Regions from separate parts of the Providencia sp. PROV208 genome, predicted to be linked through region 1. Evidence: predicted binding sites of a transcription regulator. Region 1 holds the regulator's gene; each other region holds the start of a gene.
What was found. Region 1 encodes PurR, which represses purine synthesis genes. Its sites were predicted from a motif close to CANGCAAACGTTTGCNTG; they were not measured.

Region 1 (3,216 bases):
GGTGCCGCAGATGAGCTGCATCGAGTCCCTTCAGCGATCAGCTATACAGTGAAACAAATCGAGGAATGGTTGGCAGTACCACTATTTGAGCGGCGTCACCGCGATGTAGTGTTGACTGAAGCGGGCGTTATCTTTATTAAAGAGAGCCGAAGTGTTATCAAAAAAATGATTGATACCCGCCATCAGTGTCAGCAAGTCGCAAATGGGTGGCGTGGGCAGTTCAGTATTGCGGTTGATTGTATTGTGAAACCACAGCGTACTGAGCAGTTGATTTTAGACTTTTATCGCCATTTTCCTGATATTGAGCTCTATATACACCCTGAAGTTTTTAATGGTGTCTGGGATGCTTTAGCGGATGGCAGAGTGGATGTGGCAATTGGTGCAACTCGTGCCTCACCCATTGGTGAGCGTTATAGTTTTCGTGATATGGGGTTTATGTCATGGCGCTGTGTGGCAAGCCCTGAACACCCATTAGCAAAAATCCAAGGTAAACTGACGGATGACCAAATGCGAGAGTATCCGAGTTTATGTCTTGAAGATACCTCTCGAAGCTTACCTAAGCGAGACACGTGGGCATTGGATAACCAGCGCCGCTTAGTTGTGCCTTATTGGGAAAGTGGTTTGGCATGTTTAGCGAATGGTCTCTGCGTTGGAATGGTGCCAGAACATCGAGCCGCACCCTTGTGTGCAGAAGGGAAATTAGTTGAATTGGAGCTAGCGCAGCCTTTCCCTGAAAGTCCATGTTGCTTAACATGGGTTGAAAACAATACATCTCCGGCGTTGAGTTGGCTTCTGGACTATCTTGGTGATAGTGAAACGCTCAACGCGGAGTGGTTTGCTAGCTAAATAATAACGACATGATTAACGGCGATAGTCGATAAATGGACCATCTGCCACGGAACGGCGTTCAACTAAACGTGGATGAACTTCAATCGTTTGTGCATCTTCACGTTTATTCACGATACGATCAAGCAACATCGCAAATGCCATTTGACCTAAACGCTCTTTTGGCTGGTGAATGGTAGTCAAAGCTGGGGTGAAGTAACGAGCGTTACGCACGTTATCATAACCAATAATGGAAATATCTTGAGGAACTCGCAGTCCCATCTCATCAGCAGCACAAATTGCCCCCATCGCCATAATATCACCACCACAAAAGACAGCTGTAGGGCGGTGCTTGTTACTGAGGATTTGCATCATCGCTTTATAACCGGATTCTGGCTCGAAATCTCCCTGAACAATCCACTCATCTTTCAGGGTGACTTTGGCTTCTTCCATGGCTTTTTTAAAACCAGTTAAACGTCCAATCCCCGTATTTCTTTCGAGAGACCCCGGGATCACGCCAATTTCCCGATGACCGCGATCAATAAGGTAACGACCGGCTAAATAACCACCGTGGAAAGAGTTATCAATAATACTATCAGTAAAGTCGCCACGAGAAGTTCCCCAATCCATTACCACCATTGGAATATTGCGGTAATCTTCCAACATGCCAATTAGGGTATCGGGGTATTCTGAGCACATGACAAGTAGACCATCGACTCGTTTTTGCGCCAGCATTTGCAGGTAGGCTTTTTGCTTACCTAAGTTATTGTGAGAATTACATAAAATTAAAGTGTAGCCTTTCTCATAGCAACTATTTTCAACAGATTCGATGACTTCTGCAAAATAGGGCGCCTCACTTGATGTCGCCAGTAGACCAATTGATTTGGTGTGATTGACTTTTAAACTACGAGCAACCGCACTTGGAGAATAATTGAGCTCTTTGATGGCGGCCCAAACGGCCGTTTTTGTATCATCAGCGACAAAACGCGTCTTGTTGATAACATGGGAGACGGTTGTGGTGGAGACGCCTGCACGCTTCGCCACATCTTTAATTGTTGCCATGAGAAGAAAAAACTCCTAACCAAAACTTGGTCTCTAAAATAATTCTAGTTAAATAATTACCTGCATATTGATGCATAGTCTCTTTGCTGGCAATAATTTAGCGATTTGTTATCGATTTTGTCTGATCTAGCGCAAAAACGAAAGAAATAATTGATGTTATAACATGTGATATAGACACTGGTTTTACGTTTTTGTGCATGTATACTGAAATAACCTTTTTATTTTATGGTTATTTGATAATTCAATTTCTCGATATGAGAGGGTCTCATGGATACAGATTTAAAATATGGATTACTAGCGGCATTTGGCTCTTTAGCTGTAATTATTTTGTTTGTTGTGCACATTTTCTGATTTCATTTCCATCCTTACTATTTAGGATGAGAAATAATTAAGGGCGAGTATTGTACTCGCCCTTAGTCATTTTAGATCTGAACTAAAATTAAGCCAGATTTTCTTCAACAAATTTCCAGTTAACCAGCGCCCAGAAATTTTCTAAGTATTTTGGACGCGCGTTACGGTAATCGATGTAGTAAGCGTGTTCCCAGATATCAACAGTCAGAACGGGCTTGTCGTCACCAGAGATTGGTGTTGCTGCGTTAGAGGTGTTGACGATAGCGAGGCTACCATCTGCTTTTTTCACTAACCAAGTCCAACCTGCACCGAAGTTTTTAACTGCGGCATCAGTGAATTGCTCTTTGAACTGAGCGAATGAACCGAATGCTTTGTTGATAGCTTCAGCAACTTTACCTGTTGGTTCGCCACCTGCATTTGGTGCTAAGCAGTGCCAGTAGAAAGTGTGGTTCCAAACTTGAGCCGCGTTATTGAATACGCCAGCGTCAGAAGTTTTGATGATTTCTTCTAAAGACAGACCTTCAAATTTGGTGCCTTTGATCAGGTTGTTCAGGTTAACAACATATGTGTTGTGGTGCTTACCATAGTGATATTCTAAGGTTTCAGCAGAGATATGCGGTTCTAAAGCATCTTTAGCATAAGGTAGAGCTGGTAATTCAAAAGACATTGCGTACTCCTTGATTGCTTTTATTCAGTGTTTAGGGTGTTTGCTCGTAAAATGAGCGAAATTAAGCGTGTATCTATTTGTTAATCTACTTCTATTATAGTGACGGGAAACGATTATCAGCTACCACGTCATCGAATCAGTTATTTATTTATCATAACAGAATACAGGCTACTGTAAGAAAAAACCTGCTACATGATGCTATTTATGTCTTAATTGTTAGTAAGTTGCATAATATCACTCTCACCCTGATCGTGATTATCATGGATAAGCGGAGAAATGCATCAAGTGTTATTAATTTGCTAATATATTAA
Region 2 (3,216 bases), on a different contig from region 1:
AGGTGAAGGTGGTGGCAGTAGCAAGGAAATAAACCAGTCCGAGGAGAATAAGAATCGACCATTGGTATAACGGACTAAACGGTGAGGCTTGTGTTTCTGGCATATGCACTCCAGTGGCGCCCTAGTGAGTTAGTCATCACTCACAAGTAATCACTATAAAAGTAGGGCAAAAATAGCACAATGCCCGAAATATCACTTTCAGGCACGAATAGCGCTATTTTCCCTATTTTTGGCGAGAGTACCAGCCTAATTTTGTTTTTGCCCACTCAATGCCACTTTTATACTCATTTGGCAGCATTGGGATCAAATTATCGAGGGTATTTTCGAGCTGATGGACATCGCTATGAGTCAGATTTAAGTGACCCACTTTACGTACAGGGCGCACTTCTTTCTCATACCAATGTAAATGGACTAAAGGCAGATTTAACCATTCTTGGTTAACATCAGTGCCAATTAAATTGACCATCACAGCAGGGCTGAAAACTTCTGGCGTCGGCATCGGAAGATTCAGAATCGCGCGTAAATGGAGCTCGAATTGGCTGATTGAGGCCCCATTTTGAGTCCAGTGCCCACTATTATGAACACGAGGGGCGATTTCGTTGATCAGCAGTTTATCGCCAACCACAAAACACTCCATAGCCATTACACCGACATAGCCGAGCTCATCCATGACGGAGCTGAGCATCGCTTGTGCTTGTTGTTGCTGGACAGGATTCGCATTTGGGAACGCAACGCTGGTGCGTAAAATACCTTCTTGGTGAAGGTTATGTGTGATGGGATAGAAAACCGATTGACCGGATTGGCTGCGGGCACCAATCACGGAGACTTCAGCATCAAATGGGATCCCTTGCTCGACGATGCATTCCCCATAAATTTCTGCGGGAAGATTTAACTCATCACCAGGGCGAACACGCCATTGGCCACGACCGTCGTAGCCACCCGTTCTGCGTTTTACGATCAAAAAATCACCCAGAGTGGCAAATAATTCTGTCCATTGGTCTGGAGATTCTAATAGCGCCCAAGGTGCCGTCGATAAATTTAATGTATCGAATAGGCTTTTTTGTGGGAATCGGTCCGCTAAACGAGGAAAAATATCTCGGTTAATAAACGCATTATGGCGAGCTAGCTCCTTAGTTAAAGGTGTTTCAGGCCAACGTTCAATTTCAGCGGTGATCACGCTTTGTTGGTAAGGAACGGCTTCAGGTTCCGCATCTAGTCCTACAGGGAAAACTGAAATTCCCAGCGGTTCCCCTGCTTGGCGCAGCATTCTGCCTAATTGACCATTACCAAGGACACAAACCGGTTTCATTACGCTTCCCTCGGATCTGGGTTATTTAATACGTCGTTGGTTTGTGCTTCTCGCCATGCGGATAAGCGATTGAATAGCGCACTATCATGAGTGGCTAAAATTTGTGCAGCTAGCAGTGCGGCGTTAGCGGCACCGGCTTTACCAATAGCAAGGGTGCCAACAGGAATACCTTTTGGCATCTGCACAATAGAATACAGGCTATCAACACCACTTAATGCGGCACTTTGTACCGGCACGCCAAGGACAGGAACCAGTGTTTTTGCAGCTAACATGCCAGGTAAATGGGCCGCACCGCCAGCCCCTGCGATAATGACATCAAAACCGTTTGCTTTGGCATTTTCAGCAAAGGAGAACAGTTTATCTGGCGTGCGGTGTGCAGAAACGATTTCAACATGGAAAGGCAGTTGCAGCTCTGTCAGTACATCAGCAGCATGTTGCATCGTTGTCCAATCACTTTTAGAACCCATAACAATGGCGATTTTTGCCGCAGATTGAGCAGGAACTTGGGCAGTCATGTGGTGTGATCCCTGTATTGAAAAATGTCACCCTAAGGGTGGAAATGTGAATTGTCCCGATCATATCACGGTAATCGATCAAGGAAAACGTTTGCGTGACTATAAAATAAGCAAACGATTAGGCTCAAGTGCAAGAATTCACCCGCGCATCTTTAACAAGGAACGAAAACTAAAAAGGAAAGAAAATAAGCTCAATACCGTTTTCATTAATTACAAAAGCGGAACCTTCGCTGTGCCATGCACCTAATACCCCCCTAAAATGGAGATGACCCTCTAGGTTGATTTCATGAATTGCAGGGCGATGAGTGTGACCGTGGATCATCCATTGCGCTTGATGGCGGTTTAATGCATCAATGACGGCGAGGGAATTCACATCCATAATCGCTTCGGATTTCATGCTACTGGCATATTGGCTATTACGGCGCATTTTTTGTGCGATACGGCGACGAATACATAAAGGTAAAGTGAGAAAAAGGCGTTGGATCCAAGGGGTATGAACTTTTTTACGGTAATTTTGATAAGCCGCATCATCGGTGCATAGCGTATCTCCATGCATAATCAAAATACGTTGACCATAAAGTTCAAGCAGCGTTTCTTGGGGGAGGATGGTCATGCCGCACTGTTTAGCATAACGTTGACCCACTAAGAAATCGCGATTTCCGTGAATGAAATAGCAAGGAATACCACGTTCACTTAGCTGCCTTAGTGCTTGAGCTACTTGTTGGTGTAAGGGTGTTTCATCATCATCACCAATCCAATAATTAAAGAAATCGCCTAGAATATACAGGCTGTCGGCATGGATGGCTTGCTGTTCGATAAAATGCAGAAAACCGGCGGTGATCGCCGGTTCATCTTCACTTAAATGCAAATCTGCAATGATATAAGTGGACATAAATTCAGGGATTACTCGCTGACAGTCACTTTTTCAATCACAACGTCTTCGCGAGGTACGTCTTGGTGGAAACCACTGCGACCGGTCGAAACGCCTTTGATTTTGTCAACAACGTCCATACCTTCAACGACTTCAGCAAATACGCAGTAACCCCAACCATCTGGGCGCTCTGAACGGAAGTTTAAGAAGTCATTGTCAGCAACGTTGATGAAGAATTGTGCTGTTGCTGAGTGTGGATCGTTAGTACGAGCCATTGCTAATGTGCCACGGCTGTTTTTCAGTCCGTTATTAGCTTCGTTTTTGATAGGCGCTTTAGTGTCTTTTTGGTTCATGCCAGGCTCAAAACCACCACCTTGGATCATGAAGCCGTTAATAACACGGTGGAAAATGGTATTATTGTAGAAACCTTCGCGGCAGTAAGTTAGAAAGTTTTCAACAGTTACTGGTGCTTTGTCTGCGAAAGTTTTGATAACGATGTCACCGTGATTGGTATGAAATGT
Region 3 (3,216 bases), on a different contig from region 1:
AAGCAACAAAAAGGGTGAACCAGCTGAGGGGGGATTAATCTTCTAAATCGCTGTGCCTCCAGAGAACAGAGAATCATCTTGAGTAATATTCTAAATAATTCAAGTTACCTAAGCGTTCCAATGCTCTAAATAGTTTGTGCTGTAAGTTGCTAACCCTAGTCACATACTTGTGTATGCTCCTAGGGATTAGCAACTGAAGCCAACGCCGCTACAGCGCAAAATATGACGAGCATATTAGGCGTCGACGAGAACCATTTTTAGTAAGAACATCGCAGCAACTAAAATCACACACAGACCTAGGTCACGCCAGCGCCCTGTACCGATTTTCATCGCACAGTACGCAATAAAACCTAGCGCAATACCTTCTGTAATCGAGAAGCTAAATGGCATCATGACCGCAGTAATAAACGCCGGAACGGATTCCGTTAAGTCATCCCATTTCACGCGCGTTAAGCTTGAAGTCATCAGAACGCCAACATAAATGAGCGCTCCTGCCGTTGCATAGGCTGGAACCATACCCGCCAGCGGAGAGATAAACATGGTCAACAGGAATAACACACCGACGACAATCGCGGTTAAACCTGTACGACCGCCCACCGATACCCCTGAAGAGCTTTCGATGTAGGCTGTTACGGACGAAGTCCCCATTGCAGAACCTGCCACCGAACTTAAGCTATCCACATACAGTGCTTGTTTCATGCGAGGGAAAGTCCCACGCTCGTTGGTAATACCGGCTTTGTCTGTTACCCCAATCATGGTGCCCGAGGAGTCAAACAGGTTTACCAACATAAAGGCAAAGATAACCCCAGAAAGTGCCAGATCCAGTGAGCCAGCAAAGTCCACTTGACCAACAACACTGGTAATACTTGGCGGCATTGAGAAAATGCCCGTATATTTCACATCGCCCAGCGCCAAACCAATCAGCGTCGTGACGGCAATAGAAACTAACACCGCAGCATGAATATTACGCGCCGCTAAAATGGCAATAATGAAAAAGCCTAATGCCCCTAACCACACATTATGGTGAGTTAGGTTACCAATCGAGACTAAGGTATCTGGGTTTGCAACGATAATACCGGAGTTTTTCAGCCCCATCATGGCGATAAATAGACCGATACCGCTGGTGATCCCCACACGTAAACTCAGGGGAATATTGGCGATGATCCAGTAACGAATACGGAATAACGTCAGAATGAATAAGCCAACCGCCCCCCAGAATACTGCCCCCATAGCCACTTGCCATGAATAGCCCATCGCGCCAACAACCACAAAGGCAAAAAAGGCGTTCAGCCCCATCGCAGGTGCAACTGCAATTGGTAAGTTAGCCAGTAATCCCATCAAAATACTGCCAATCGCTGCGATTAAACAAGTTGTCACGAATACCGCTTTGATATCCATGCCAGCAACGGACAAAATTTGTGGGTTAACGAAAACGATATACACCATCGTCAGGAAGGTAGTGAATCCTGCAACGACCTCTGTTCTTGCGGTGGTGCCGTGTTCTTGTAATTTAAACACACGCTGGAACAGACCCTGCTGTTGCGAAGAGCCAGATGATTGATTAGTCATTAAAATGCGCCTTGTCGAAATGTCATGCCCTAGAGTGCCAATGGCGGCATGGTGGACACGAAAAAAAGTTTTTTTCGACTCATGGTACAACTAAACATCACAAAAGAAAACGATTGCGTTATTTAAAATAAATAGGGTTTCTTAACTGACTGATACTATAAATGAATATCGAGAAAACGATGGCGGCTATCACGCCGCCATTACAACATTGCGCTACGAGGGTGAATTAGGAAAGCGCGATCAATTTTTGGCGTCGCCAAAACAACCAACCGCGCTTTGCGGCTCTACTGCGCGGCGCACGTTTATCACTGAGTTTTTTCGCCACTTGGTTGGCAAGAATTTCCACTGACAGGCACATCACAAAGTAGATAAATGCCACAAACAGGAAGACTTCCAGCGGGTATATCATTTCACGGTTATTCACCTGTGTGGCTAAGAATGACAGCTCTGCCACCCCTACAATATACGCCAGAGAGGTATCTTTAATTAACGCAACCCATTGGTTAATAAAAGAAGGCACCATCATACGTAAGGCTTGAGGTAACACCACATTCCACAGTACTTGCCATCGGTTAAACCCGAGAGAAAGCCCTGCGTTCCATTGCCCTTGACCGATAGCTAAAATTCCCGCTTTCACGCCGTGCGCTAAATAGGCGGAGGTGATCAGCGCTAATGCGCACACCACCGCCGTCACGCCCGGAATTTCGGTTCCGAAAACGATCGGCAATAAGAAGTAGGTCCAAAAAATCAACATAATGACGGGAATGGCACGGAAAAAGCCTAAAACGGCGGCAAATAAATTCATCCAGAAACCACGTAGCATCGCCAGCGCAATACCGCCCAATGTGCCGAGGACAATAGACGCGGCACCAGCTAATACGCTCATAATTAGCGTTAGGGCGGCCCCTTCTAGGGGACCATCAGGGTAAGCCCCAAATAGCAAATATTGCCAGTTATCTGTAATGACTGAAAAATCCATCTTATACCCCCTGAGCCAACTGACGCTGTTGTCGCCACTGACCCCAGCCTTCCATAAACGCAATAATCACAATATAGAGCACAGTCGCTAAACCAAATGCTGCAAATGTTTGAAGTGACTGACTATCCACTTGGCGTGATACGTAAGAAAGCTCCGCGACCCCAATCGCCATTGTCAGCGAAGAGTTTTTTACAACGTTCATGTATTGCCCAAGTAATGGCGGTAACGCAATTTTCACCGCTTGCGGTAAAATGACTAAGCGCATGGACTGCCATGACGTTAAACCCAATGCAAGCGCCGCCTGTTTTTGCCCTTGGCGCACGCCTCGGATCCCAGAACGTACTTCTTCCGCAATAAACGGTACCGTGTATAAGGTTAAGCCCACAAAGCCCGCTAAAAACTCAAAAGATGGCCAGCCCAATGTCAGTCCAAAAATGTCGACTTCATGGGGGGTATTAAGCCATTCCATTGCAGCTGCAGGTAAAATTTCTCCTGATGCGAAATACCAAAAAAATAGCTGCACCAGTAGCGGCGTATTACGAAAAATCGAGATATAGACACTCACGAACCAGCGTAAAGGCGCTATTTGGCTATCTCTTGCTGAAGCGACAATGAAACCTAATAGCGTAGCTGCGATGATCGTACAAATTGATATCCAGACCGTCAGC
Region 4 (3,216 bases), on a different contig from region 1:
TACCAGGGCGTTTCCAAATCATTGGCGAAAACCCGTTAATGATTTTAGATGTGGCGCATAATCCGCACGCTGCAGGTTACTTAGTTTCCAAACTCGCACAATTACCGAGGCGAGAAGGTCGTCGAATTCGTGCGGTAGTAGGCATGCTAGGGGATAAAGATATTCAAGGTACATTAACCTGTTTATCCCAACAAGTTACAGATTGGTATCTTGCGCCGCTAAGAGAATTTCGTGGTGCGGATGTGACTGAACTTAGCAAACATATTGATGGTGCTCACGAATTTGATTCAGTGGAAGCCGCTTGGCGACAAGCCTGCGTGGATGCGAAACCACAAGATGTGATTGTCGTGTGTGGATCATTCCATACAGTAGCACACGTCATGATGCTATTAGAGAAAACAGAAGGATAAAGTCAGTGGCTAGTAAATTCCAGAATCGTCTTGCTGGCGCCATTGTATTAGTCGCTGCGGGGGTCATTGTGCTGCCCGGGCTACTGGATGGCGATAAGAAATACAATGAAAATGAATTTGCAGCCATTCCGATTATTCCCAAACCGGGTGATGAAGAAGATATTGAGTCGATTGCACCGATTACACACAGTGCATCAACGGCTTCTTCAGAAGGAACTTCTGAAGCGATGTTATCGGAAGCTATCACCGAGCAAAAGCAAAGTGAACAGCCGCCAGTAGCCGCAAACAGTGCAAATCAAAGTGTGACAAATCAAAATAATGGCGCTCAAAATGGGAGTGCGATTCCGACAAATGTTGCGCCTGAAAAACCGCGAGTGGAGCCAAAGCCGGAACCTAAACCTGAGCCTAAACCAAAAGTAGAGTCAAAACCTGAACCAAAACCTGAACCTAAGTCGGAGCCTAAGCAAGAACCTCAAGGCAAAGCGTATGTGGTACAAGTTATCGCGCTAAATAATGCGAGTAAGGTTGAGGAGATAGTGGCTAAACTGAGATTGTCGGGGTATCAGGTTTATACGGTGCCAGCGAAACCGGTGAACAATAAATTAACCCGTATTTATGTAGGTCCTGAGGCATCAAGGCAGAAACTTGAATCTGCATTACCTGAACTTAATGCGATAACAGGTACAAAAGGGATTATTCAAGCTTTTAAGCCTTAAAATGACATTGGATTATCCCTAAAAAATAAGGGTATTTAGTAACTTACTGCGGCGATTATGATTTTTTCTTTTCGCCGCTGATTTTTTTAAATTCAATGAAAAATGGTTACGCAAACGTTTTCGTTTTCTGTTAGAATGCATTCGCCGCTGACGTGAATGCGAATTTTGGAATGAAATATGGTCTGGATTGATTACACAATTATCGCCATTATTGGCTTCTCGGCACTGGTAAGCCTGATTCGTGGATTTGTACGTGAGGCATTATCGTTAATCACATGGGGTTGTGCGTTCTTCGTTGCAAGTACGTTTTATCCCTACTTGGCGAGCTATTTTACGAACTTTGAGGATATTTTGGTTCGTAACGGTATTGCCATTGCGGCATTATTCATTGCAACCCTGATTGTAGGTGCGGTAGTGAATTATGTGATTAGCTCACTGGTACAAAAAACCGGATTATCGGGTACAGATCGTGTACTGGGGATTTGCTTCGGTGCGTTGCGTGGGGTATTAATTGTATCGGCGCTATTGTTCTTTCTCGATACATTTACTCCGCTTCCTCAAAGTGAGGATTGGCATCGTTCACAGCTTATTCCACAGTTCAGTCATATTATTAGGTGGTTCTTTGACTACCTGCAAAATGCGTCAAGTTTCCTACCGGAGAATATTTCTCCGTCTGGCTGATGAGGAAAGACTAAATGTGCGGTATTGTCGGTATCGCCGGTGTTTCACCGGTAAACCAATCAATTTATGATGCGTTGACGGTGCTACAGCATCGTGGGCAAGATGCAGCGGGTATTGCGACCATCGATGGTAAAAACAATATCCGTTTGCGTAAAGCAAATGGTTTAGTAAAAGATGTCTTTGAAACTCGCCATATGTTGCGACTTCAAGGTTCAATGGGCATAGGACATGTACGTTATCCTACAGCGGGTAGCTCAAGTGCATCTGAAGCTCAGCCTTTTTACGTTAACTCTCCTTTTGGTATCACCCTTGCACATAATGGTAACCTGACAAATGCTCACGAACTGACTCGTAGCCTATTTGAAACAGCGCGTCGCCATGTGAATACCACCTCAGACTCCGAAATTCTGCTAAATGTATTAGCGCATGAATTAGATAAGTTTGACCATTTTCCTCTCGAACCTGACAACATTTTTAGTGCCGTCGCGTCAATGCACAAAAAAATCCGTGGTGCTTATGCCTGTGTGGCATTGATTATTGGTCACGGGATGGTGGCATTTCGTGACCCATATGGCATTCGTCCATTAGTTCTCGGTCGCCGTATTTTGGCAACTGGCGAACACGAATATATGGTGGCATCTGAAAGTGTGGCATTAGACACGTTAGGTTTTGAATTCCTTCGTGATGTCGCACCCGGTGAAGCCGTGTATGTCACTGAAGATGGTAAATTATTTACTCGCCAATGTGCAGAGAATCCACAACTGACGCCGTGTATTTTTGAATATGTTTATTTTGCTCGCCAAGATTCCTTTATTGATAAAATCTCGGTGTATAACGCAAGATTGCGCATGGGGCAAAAGTTGGGGGCTAAAATTGCACGAGAGTGGGAAGATCTGCATATTGATGTCGTGATCCCAATCCCAGAAACCTCTTGCGATATCGCCTTGGAAATTGCACACATCCTAGATAAACCATACCGTCAAGGGTTTGTGAAAAACCGTTATGTTGGGCGCACGTTTATCATGCCAGGGCAGCAAGAACGTCGTAAATCAGTACGGCGTAAGCTGAATGCAAACCGTGCTGAGTTCCGTGATAAAAACGTTCTGCTGGTGGATGATTCGATTGTGCGCGGGACCACATCTGAGCAAATAGTGGAATTAGCCCGCGAAGCTGGTGCGAAGAATGTGTATTTTGCTTCCGCTGCGCCAGAAGTACGTTTCCCGAACGTATACGGCATCGACATGCCAAATGCGAATGAACTGATTGCACACGGTCGTGAAGTCGATGAAATTCGAAAATTGATTGGTGCAGATGGCTTAATTTTCCAAGATCTCAGCGACCTCGTGGACGCAGTTCGTGAAGAAAACCCAGAAATTAATGAATTTGAATGTTCCGTATTTGACGGCATT

Region 2: the regulator PurR is predicted to act here: its motif matches at 1,905-1,922, upstream of purE (5-(carboxyamino)imidazole ribonucleotide mutase).
Region 3: the regulator PurR is predicted to act here: its motif matches at 1,672-1,689, upstream of PR766_RS10805 (NCS2 family permease).
Region 4: the regulator PurR is predicted to act here: its motif matches at 1,234-1,251, upstream of cvpA (colicin V production protein).

The regions. Positions count from the first base shown of each region.
Region 1 is NZ_JAMPNS010000007.1:35,426-38,641, reverse strand. Features, by position in the region: gene punR (DNA-binding transcriptional activator PunR) at 1-846, shown strand, start outside; gene purR (HTH-type transcriptional repressor PurR) at 862-1,887, opposite strand; gene cydH (cytochrome bd-I oxidase subunit CydH) at 2,155-2,238, shown strand; gene sodB (superoxide dismutase [Fe]) at 2,327-2,905, opposite strand.
Region 2 is NZ_JAMPNS010000011.1:159,039-162,254, reverse strand. Features, by position in the region: gene PR766_RS09905 (MFS transporter) at 1-103, opposite strand, end outside; gene purK (5-(carboxyamino)imidazole ribonucleotide synthase) at 224-1,309, opposite strand; gene purE (5-(carboxyamino)imidazole ribonucleotide mutase) at 1,309-1,824, opposite strand; gene lpxH (UDP-2,3-diacylglucosamine diphosphatase) at 1,994-2,716, opposite strand; gene ppiB (peptidylprolyl isomerase B) at 2,728-3,216, opposite strand, start outside.
Region 3 is NZ_JAMPNS010000012.1:124,971-128,186, forward strand. Features, by position in the region: gene PR766_RS10805 (NCS2 family permease) at 235-1,569, opposite strand; gene PR766_RS10810 (amino acid ABC transporter permease) at 1,796-2,548, opposite strand; gene PR766_RS10815 (amino acid ABC transporter permease) at 2,550-3,216, opposite strand, start outside.
Region 4 is NZ_JAMPNS010000001.1:168,862-172,077, forward strand. Features, by position in the region: gene folC (bifunctional tetrahydrofolate synthase/dihydrofolate synthase) at 1-410, shown strand, start outside; gene dedD (cell division protein DedD) at 416-1,126, shown strand; gene cvpA (colicin V production protein) at 1,304-1,807, shown strand; gene purF (amidophosphoribosyltransferase) at 1,822-3,216, shown strand, end outside.